4 regions of the Virgibacillus sp. FSP13 genome follow, and region 1 is predicted to be linked to each of the others. Evidence: predicted binding sites of a transcription regulator. Region 1 holds the regulator's gene; each other region holds the start of a gene.
The links. Region 1 encodes Rex, which represses fermentation and respiration genes when NADH is low (regulators of the CRP and FNR family bind a similar motif). Its sites were predicted from a motif close to TTGTGAAATATTTCACAA; they were not measured.
Positions count from the first base shown of each region.

Region 1 (2,209 bases):
TTGTTTTTTATCGTAATCATGTAAAAGTTGTTCGTAATTTGCCGCTGATAAGGAAGATGCCTGTTCCATTTCTCGTTCTAACAGTCTTAGTTCTTTTTCCTGATTAATTAAATGTTGGAACACATCAAGCATTTCATTCCAAATTGTTTTGTCTGATTCAAGTCCGGTATGCTGGGATAAGTAGCCAATGGACAGGTCCTTCGGCTTATGTATCTCACCTTCATCATAACTTAATTCACCCGCCATGATTTTAAGTAGTGTCGACTTACCAGCACCATTTCTTCCAACAATAGCAATTCGATCTTTTTCTTTTATTTCAAGTTTTATAGTAGATAATATTTTTTCTGCACCAAAGGATTTAGATATTCCGTTTAATTGCATGATAATCATTTCGTTCACCTCATCCTTTTAAGTGTATCGTATTGTGAACGAGTAAGGAAGTATAATAATTCAGGTTATAATGATGGAAATATAGAAGGAGCCATGTCCAGTCCCTGACAGCTAATAGTTATGTTTAATATAGATAATATAATTGTGAAATTAATCACGACTTATCAAATTTTTTCTGATAAACTAAGGTGTGTAAGAAGTACAAAGTGAAATGGAGATGGGTATGTGGCAAATTTCACACATTTTAATGAACAAGGCAGAGCACGTATGGTTGATATAAGTGAAAAGCTGGAAACAGAACGAACCGCCGTTGCAAGGTCAAGTATTCAAGTTACAGAAGAAATCTATCGTAAAATTAATGATAATGAGATAAAAAAAGGAGACGTATTAGCTGTTGCTCAAGTAGCAGGGATTATGGCTGCTAAAAAGACATCTGATTGGATTCCGATGTGTCATCCATTACAATTAAAAAGCATTGACATATCGTTTGATTGGCAGATTACAGCGGATATGTTTGTCTTACAAATAGAAGCTTTTGTAAAAACGAAGGGTAGTACAGGGGTGGAAATGGAGGCATTAACTGCAGCCTCAGCAACAGCCCTGACAGTTTATGATATGTGTAAAGCACTTGATAAAGGGATGGTAATCGGGGAAACTTTTTTACTAGAGAAAAAAGGTGGCAAATCCGGTGATTACTATCGGGAAAGCTAGGGGGGATAATAATGGAACAGCATAAAATTCCACAAGCTACTGCAAAGCGACTACCATTATATTATCGGTTTTTAAATAACTTACATCAACAAGGTAAGAAAAGGGTGTCATCAAAAGAGTTAAGTGAAGCTGTTAAGGTTGACTCGGCAACAATTCGCCGCGATTTTAGCTATTTTGGTGCGTTAGGGAAAAAGGGTTACGGATACAATGTGGAATATTTAATAGGTTTTTTCCGCAAGACGCTCGATCAAGATGAAGTAACAGAAGTGGCTTTAATAGGCGTAGGAAACCTTGGTACAGCATTTTTACATTATAACTTTATGCGAAGCAATAATACAAAAATTGTGATGGCATTTGATACGAATGACGAGAAAGTGGGAACAGAAGTTGGTGGGGTTCCTGTATATCATATCGATAATTTAGAGAAAAAAATTAGCGGTGTTCAAGTTGCGATCTTAACAGTACCTGCCAGTGAAGCCGATGGAATTACCGAACGGCTTGTCAATCAAGGTATTTCGGGGATCCTTAATTTCACACCGGCACGAATAACCGTTCCAGATAATATTCGTGTGCATCATATCGATCTAGCTGTAGAACTGCAAGCATTGGTTTATTTTTTAAAGCACTACCCGTTAGATTAGCCGTCAAATAAGTTACAAACTGTTAAAAAACGACTGTACAACGATTTTCACCAGTTTTGACCTGCCATCATACAGTATAATGATCATTTTATCATTTTGAGAAAAGGATTGAGGTACTGCACATGGCAGTTATGGATACGAGAAAATGGCTAAAGGAATATTTGCGAAATAAGGGAAGTTCAAGGGTCAATAATTTAGAGCATCAGAGGAAATGCATAATTGAAAAACTCGTCTCTTATTTCCCTGGAAGTTCATCATCGGCAATTCATGATCATTTATTACAACATGGCCTTTTTTTGCCAAATGGCCAGGACGAAGATATCATCAATTCCTTAAATAACGATAATCCATGGAAAATTGCGAGGGAAGAGCTAGTGCGATTAGCAAAGGAATGGGGCGGACCCAACATACCGGTATTTATTTTTCCTTCAGATTCCAACAACCGGCAGTTGAAACGAGATTTTAAT
Region 1 covers NZ_JBSVKG010000038.1:10,789-12,997, reverse strand. The annotation lists gene ACW2QC_RS19310 (ABC-F family ATP-binding cassette domain-containing protein) at 1-390, opposite strand, end outside; gene moaC (cyclic pyranopterin monophosphate synthase MoaC) at 616-1,101, shown strand; gene ACW2QC_RS19300 (redox-sensing transcriptional repressor Rex) at 1,113-1,742, shown strand; gene ACW2QC_RS19295 (DUF2268 domain-containing protein) at 1,865-2,209, shown strand, end outside.

Region 2 (2,209 bases), on a different contig from region 1:
TTCATAATGAAACTTTAACAGACCTGCTCCATTCATTGGAGCAGGTCTGTTTAGCTTTGGGAATATATATAAATGAGTCCGATCCCATCAAATCTGGTGATCACTCTTTGGTGCATTCGCTTAAATGGCGCAAAGCTAAGGTTGATAAGGATTTGATATCGTTGGACTCCCTCCTGAATCTTGATCATTTGCATCGTTATCTAGCCAGCCGTTTTTTGTTGGGGCAAATACAGAAGAAGGATCACCTATTCCAATTGCATTCCCCTGACTTTTATTGTAGACCGTATTACCGGAAAAGGAAGTATCGCCAAAATTAACGGAGGAGTTTCCTGCTTGCGAATCAATTTTAATCGGGCCAACCATAAAACGATCGTTCATTATTTATCCTCCCAGTTCCTTTTGCTGTAGTGGCTTTCTTCTGACCAGAATTGGCTTTATCCTCTGATTGTGATGATGAACCTTTTTCCTGTTTTGGTTCCTTTGTTTGCTTGTTTTCCATTATAGAAGCTGTTGATGATGAATCTCCTATTGCACAATTGGTTCCTTGGGATTGATCCTCGTATTTAGGATTTAACTGGGTCATTTCCCCAATTGTGATCGATGCATTTCCAGTCATATTGGTAATTTTAATACTTCCGATCCGAATTAATGGATTGTTCATCATATTCTATCCCTTTAAATAAGATATACTTTAGCGTATGAGAAAGATCAATAGAAAGTGAACCAATGCGGTTAAGTTGATCTTTTTGTCACCCAAGCAATAACCTATTCAACAATAATCACAAGGATTGGATTTCTAATTGTGACGGATTTGTTGTTATTTATAATCAGTGTCCATAACGAGCAAACCCTTTGATCTTAGGGGGTTTGCTCGCTTGTTATGGAATACCGGTTGTAACAGGCAAATTGTTGGAAGCGGTTGTAAGAAAAATTACAGCTGATTGTGATTCATTTCACTTCTTCACATTACCTTCTTAACTATGATGTAAGTGTAATAGATAGTTCGAAGCGAAGGAGGGGTGGAAATGGAAACAACCAAAACGAATCTTTCTAAAAAACAAGCTACTGAAGACGAAAAATCGTTAACTAGGCACATTAATCTCAATGGGGATTGTTGGAGCTGTAATTGTCATCATGTGGGTGGCGGTCTTTTAATATTATTTATGGTCGATGTTGGGCATCAAACATTTGCACTTGAAATGGGACCACCGAGTGACAAAGAAACAATTGATCCACAAAAGGTAGATCAAACTTCACCATTTGATGAACCAGGGATTAAACAGATTGGCGAAAACGAATATGAAGTTGTTATGACGTTACAAGCATTCGGTTTTACACCTGGGAATATTGAAGTCCCAGCTGGAGCAAAAGTTCATTTTACCATGACTTCTAAAGATGTAACCCATGGATTTCAAATTGCTGGAACAAATATAAATGCAATGGTTATGCCCGGACATATTCAGAAGATAGCACACACATTTGATGAACCTGGTAGCTATTTAGTTCTTAGTAATGAATATTGTGGAACAGGGCATCAGTTAATGTCCACAACAATTACGGTGAAGTAAAGGAGGGAAATACAAATGGAACGAGTAAAAACAACTATTCGCAATGAAGCAAGAAAAGCATTAGGTGTTAATCTTCAAGATGCCAAATTAGCAAAAGCATATTTAACTGTATCATTTATTACATTGCTTATTGGCGGTGTTTTAGGATTGTTGCAGGGGTTACAACGCGCAGGTTTATTGGAGTTGCCAGTATGGTTAAATTATTATCAAGTGTTAACAGCACATTGAATTTTATTAATCCTTATTTTTACGACTACATTTATCATTGGTTACCTGTATGCAGGACTTTCTCATACACTTGGCGGTCTCCTACCTAAGGTTCGGAAACTGGCCTGGATCGGATTTTGGCTGATGTTGTTTGGAGTTGCATTGGTTGTTATTACAATTTTAATGAATGAAGCATCCGTGCTATATACATTTTATCCACCACTAGCAGCTTCTCCTGTGTTTTATATCGGATTAGTATTTGTTGTACTCGGTATTTGGTCTTGTTGCTTTGGTGCTTTTATCAACTATTTTCACTGGAGAAAACATCATCGTGGGGAAGTAACACCATTATTAGCATTTTTCGCGATGGGAGTATTTGTACTTTGGTTTTTTGGTAGTATTGGTGTCACAATTGAAGTGCTGACGCTTATTCC
Region 2 covers NZ_JBSVKG010000007.1:110,056-112,264, reverse strand. The annotation lists gene addA (helicase-exonuclease AddAB subunit AddA) at 1-7, shown strand, start outside; gene ACW2QC_RS08555 (spore germination protein) at 136-378, opposite strand; gene ACW2QC_RS08550 (spore germination protein) at 347-664, opposite strand; gene ACW2QC_RS08545 (cytochrome c oxidase subunit II) at 1,164-1,568, shown strand; partial or broken gene ACW2QC_RS08540 (cbb3-type cytochrome c oxidase subunit I) at 1,584-2,209, shown strand, end outside.
Region 2: the regulator Rex is predicted to act here: its motif matches at 942-959, upstream of ACW2QC_RS08545 (cytochrome c oxidase subunit II).

Region 3 (2,209 bases), on a different contig from region 1:
ATGAAAATCCCCCTTTTAGCAAGGCAATCACATATACTTGTAAGCAATTATTTCAAATATTTATTAAATGCGCAAACTTCTTTCTAATATTGATCCCCTGTAGTAACCAGGCAAAATACTACAAAACCAAAAAAAGCAAGAGCCTGCATTATATACAGGTTCTTGCTTTCTAGTCTCGTTCACAAATTTCTTAACGCTCTTTATTCACATACTGACGCATATTGTCCTTCATCCCAGATAAACAAATTGTTGCAGGATCGTTTTCAATATCTAACTCTATTGTCGACCCATCAATTGGTAACGTTTCTTGGAAAATATTCTCGTATTCTGCAACCGTTACTTCTTTTCTTCCTGCAAATAACTGTGTATGTTGTACAATGTGTAAATGTTCCCGGTAATTTGGCTGCAAAATACCCGTGAAGAACTCCCCTACTGCACCAGACCCATAGCTGAAGAGTCCGATTTTTGCACCAACCTGTAAATCTTCTTTTTGTTCAAGCAAAGAAAGCAAACTTAAATATAATGAGCCGGTATAGATATTGCCAACATTTCGATTATATTTCCTGCTGATTTCAAAATTGGCTAGTAACCGTTCCTTATCTTCTTCCGCGGCTTCACCCAAAACAACCCGTAATGCCTTTAGCCCCATTTTCGTGTACGGAAGGTGAAAACAGATTGCTTCAAAGTCTTTTAACTCTAGACCTGTCTTTTCTTTATATTGTTTCCATATTTTTTCAAAGAATAGAATGTATTGTTCATTGGAAAACTTGCCATCAACAAAAGCTTTATCTGAGTAAATCGGACGCCAGAAATCCATGATATCATCAGTCAAATAAGCATTGTTTTCTTCCAATTCCATGATGCGGGGTTCGGCACTAATTAGTAAGGCAACGGCTCCCGCTCCTTGTGTTGCTTCACCAGACGTATTCAGCCCATATCTAGCAATGTCTGAACCTAATACCAACACCTTGCTGTCAGGATTTAACGCAATATGACCTTTTGCCATTTGAATACCCGCGGTTGCGCCATAACAAGCTTGTTTCACTTCAATAGCCCGGGCATGAGGGTTCACCCCTAATAAACGATGGACGTAAACCCCAGCTGATTTAGAATTATCGATGCCTGATTCCGTCCCGAAAATGACAAAATCTATCTTTTCTTTATCTTCTTTATCCAAAATTTCCAATGCCGCATTTGCTGCTAACGTAACCGGATCTTGCGTGATTGGAGGAATCGCCATTTTTTCTTGTCCAATCCCGATTGTGAATTTCTCCGGTTCTACATTTCTACTGACAGCTAGCTTATTCATGTCAACATATAAATGCGGTGTATAAAACCCTATTTTATCAATTCCTATTTTCACCATTCTTCACCTTTTCTTACCTGTATAAATTTTAGATTACTTAGTGATTTTCTTCACAAATTTAAACATAATTAAAACCAACATTATAAATCATAATATAATCTACCGTGAAAAACAATGAAAAGAGAACGAAAACGAGATGAACTTAGGGAGAGGCTCCCAATTCTCCTCCTATTCCCCTTTTTATCATTATGCTTTCGGTTTCGATGGAAAAATAGTATACGACCATGACCAGATGAAATCAACGATGAAAACAATCCCCCAAATCATCCCGATCGAATAAATCGTTTCATTCGGATATGGCGATTCTGCGGCGGTACCTGCTTCAATCCAGGAAAAGTCACGTATATATCTTATCGCTTCCTCCAAACTATCTGTCCCATACATCCAAAATATGGATTGCACCACAACAAATACCAGCAAATGCGCGATGGAAGTCCGGCGATATTTTTTCGCCAAATACTTCGGATCTTTATTTCTTTCCATGATTTGATAGTCTTTTTCTTTTAAAAGTTCCACACCACGCCAACCACCGATTCTCATTCGCATCCAGCGGTCAAGCTTCATAAAGTCAAAGATTCCAAATGTACACGCATAGATCACGAATATAGCAATGACAATCTGGAAGGTGGAAATTTCCCCTGTTTCCTGATAAATCAATAATGCTAGTAGTGCCTCTAATACTATTAATACTAGAAAAGCAAGGATAAATAGTATGCTTAGCTGTTTCTTATTCAGGAAATAACGTACAATACCGAAAAGCAAAAGCGCTGCCATGGATAACAGTTCAATCGTGATAAATATTTCCCATTGGTAGGTGAGAATTAGCTCCATCAACTACCCGCT
Region 3 covers NZ_JBSVKG010000031.1:18,513-20,721, reverse strand. The annotation lists gene ACW2QC_RS18220 (DUF4181 domain-containing protein) at 1-2, opposite strand, end outside; gene ACW2QC_RS18215 (hydroxymethylglutaryl-CoA synthase) at 191-1,363, opposite strand; gene ACW2QC_RS18210 (hypothetical protein) at 1,553-2,197, opposite strand.
Region 3: the regulator Rex is predicted to act here: its motif matches at 1,405-1,422, upstream of ACW2QC_RS18215 (hydroxymethylglutaryl-CoA synthase).

Region 4 (2,209 bases), on a different contig from region 1:
AAGATAATCATGACGACCCCATGTGTGGTAAAGACTTCGTTGTAATGCTGGGCGTCTAGGAACGCATTTTCAGGCACAGCAGTTTGCGCCCGCATCATAATCGCATCTACTCCACCACGAAAGAGCATGAGCAATGCGGATATTAAATACATAATACCAATTCGTTTATGATCAACGGTTGTCAGCCATTCACGCCATAAATATCCCCATTTTTTAAAATAGGTCAAACCAGCAATAATCGCAATTACTGTTAGACCAATGGCAACCATCGATGCATAAATGAGAGGATCTGCATGAGGAATGGCAAACCGATCAAAGTAGTTCATACTTGTTTTCTCCTTTCAAAAGTCGTTAGCAAATGTTGAAGCTATTTATTCATGATGATGCTGTTCGGCATCATCCGTATTGTTTTTATTTCCTTCTTGCGTGATATCCGATCCATGCTGGTGTCCACCATGATGGCCCTCTGGAGGTGGCAAGAAGGTTAAGTGTGTACCACTAAACGTCATTTGGCCAAGATGACCAGGCTTAAGCAGCTCGTCAAATTTTTCTTCGGTAATTGGTTTAGCTGTTTTCAGTACATCGTCAACCCATTCATCAAACTTTTTAGCAGGCATGGCTTTGACCTGGAATACATTTTCGGCAAATCCTTCACCGCTAAAGTTGGCATTACGGCCCATATACTCACCAGGCTCATCTGCTGCCAAGTGCAGTGTCGTCACCATATCGGACATGGCATATTTCTGCCCGCCAAGCTGCGGAATCCAGAAGCTTGTGATCGGTCCATACGAATAGAGTTTAAATTCAATGGCACGATTGGTTGGAATGTATAGGTAGTTAACCGTCTCGATATTTTCTTCCGGATAACTAAAATGCCATTTCCAATTCGAACTAGAAGCATAAATAATTAGTGGTTCCTGCTCTTCATAACCTTCAGGTGTCGCTTCTACCTGATACGTCGATTTGACGGTAACGATAGAAAGAAACACAATGATAATAACTGGAATAGCAACAATAATGGATTCAATCCACTTACTTCCTTCGATATGCGGCGGTTCATAATCATCTGGCTGCTTGGAAGCTCGGTATTTAAAGACAACAAAAACTAACAGACTAAATACCGCAATGACAATGATAGCCATGGTTGCGATTGATATCCAAATCACATTGGTTGTTGTTTCTGCTTGCGGGCCTTTTGGATCTAACACCTTTAAAGGCTCACAACCGGCAAGCATAATAAGTGTAACGATAAGCGAACTTAAAAAAGTCCATTTTATTTTCAATGAAAGTACCCCTTTCCATTCATTTTGCAACTTCAACTATAGTAAAATCCTTCATAATGTGATTAACTTCACAGTTGGCATACTCTATTAATGCCACAGGCAAAAATAAAAGGCAATACTTTGTGATTAATGTCACAAATTAGTCATGAATGTTTGTCAAAAAGTGTTCATGAATGGCGCTCGGGTATATGAGGGGCTTCGGGATAATGGGGATCGAACAGGGGATAGCCAATTAAAAGAGGACACCTGCTGGATGCGTCCTGGAAACATAAGATATCGATTAACAGTTAGGAAAACCGATAGAAAGTAAGGAGAACAACTGGCTCGAGCTGATAACTGTATTTAGATAAACAAGTGGAATGGGATTTTTTGTTACTAAATATGTTAAAATTAAATCATATACAAATTTTCAAAATTGGAGTTGTGAGAAAATGTATGTAAAGCATTTAAGGTGTAGGATCGGATGGTAATAAAAGATGGAAGTATTAAGAAGTTTGTAGCAAGTGGCTTCTTTGCATTGGCTGGTGCCTTTTGCAACTTTTTAATAACGTGGGGATTCTTTCAATCATTCGTAGTGTTCATCATCTTCTTTTTTGCATGCCTTTTAAATTATGAAAGTGATGATAATAAAAAAACGGATAAGGGCTTTGAATTGTTTTATAAGAATCTTTCAAACAGAAGGAAATTTATACGAAATATGTGGTTGCTTCCGGTTACGTTGGGAGCGTCAATGTTACCCTGGTTTGTGCCATCATCTTTTGAGCTTTGGAGAAAAATTATTATAACACTTATATTGCTAGGGTTAACTGTTATATCGGTATCTTATTCATATGCAAAGTGGAAAAGGGAAAATAAAAAAAGCTGATTAATAAGCGTTACATATCATTTATAGTGAATTTCCATTAACGGGTACCTTAACCGAATAA
Region 4 covers NZ_JBSVKG010000020.1:41,165-43,373, forward strand. The annotation lists gene qoxB (cytochrome aa3 quinol oxidase subunit I) at 1-326, opposite strand, end outside; gene qoxA (cytochrome aa3 quinol oxidase subunit II) at 372-1,283, opposite strand; gene ACW2QC_RS15205 (hypothetical protein) at 1,747-2,148, shown strand.
Region 4: the regulator Rex is predicted to act here: its motif matches at 1,404-1,421, upstream of qoxA (cytochrome aa3 quinol oxidase subunit II).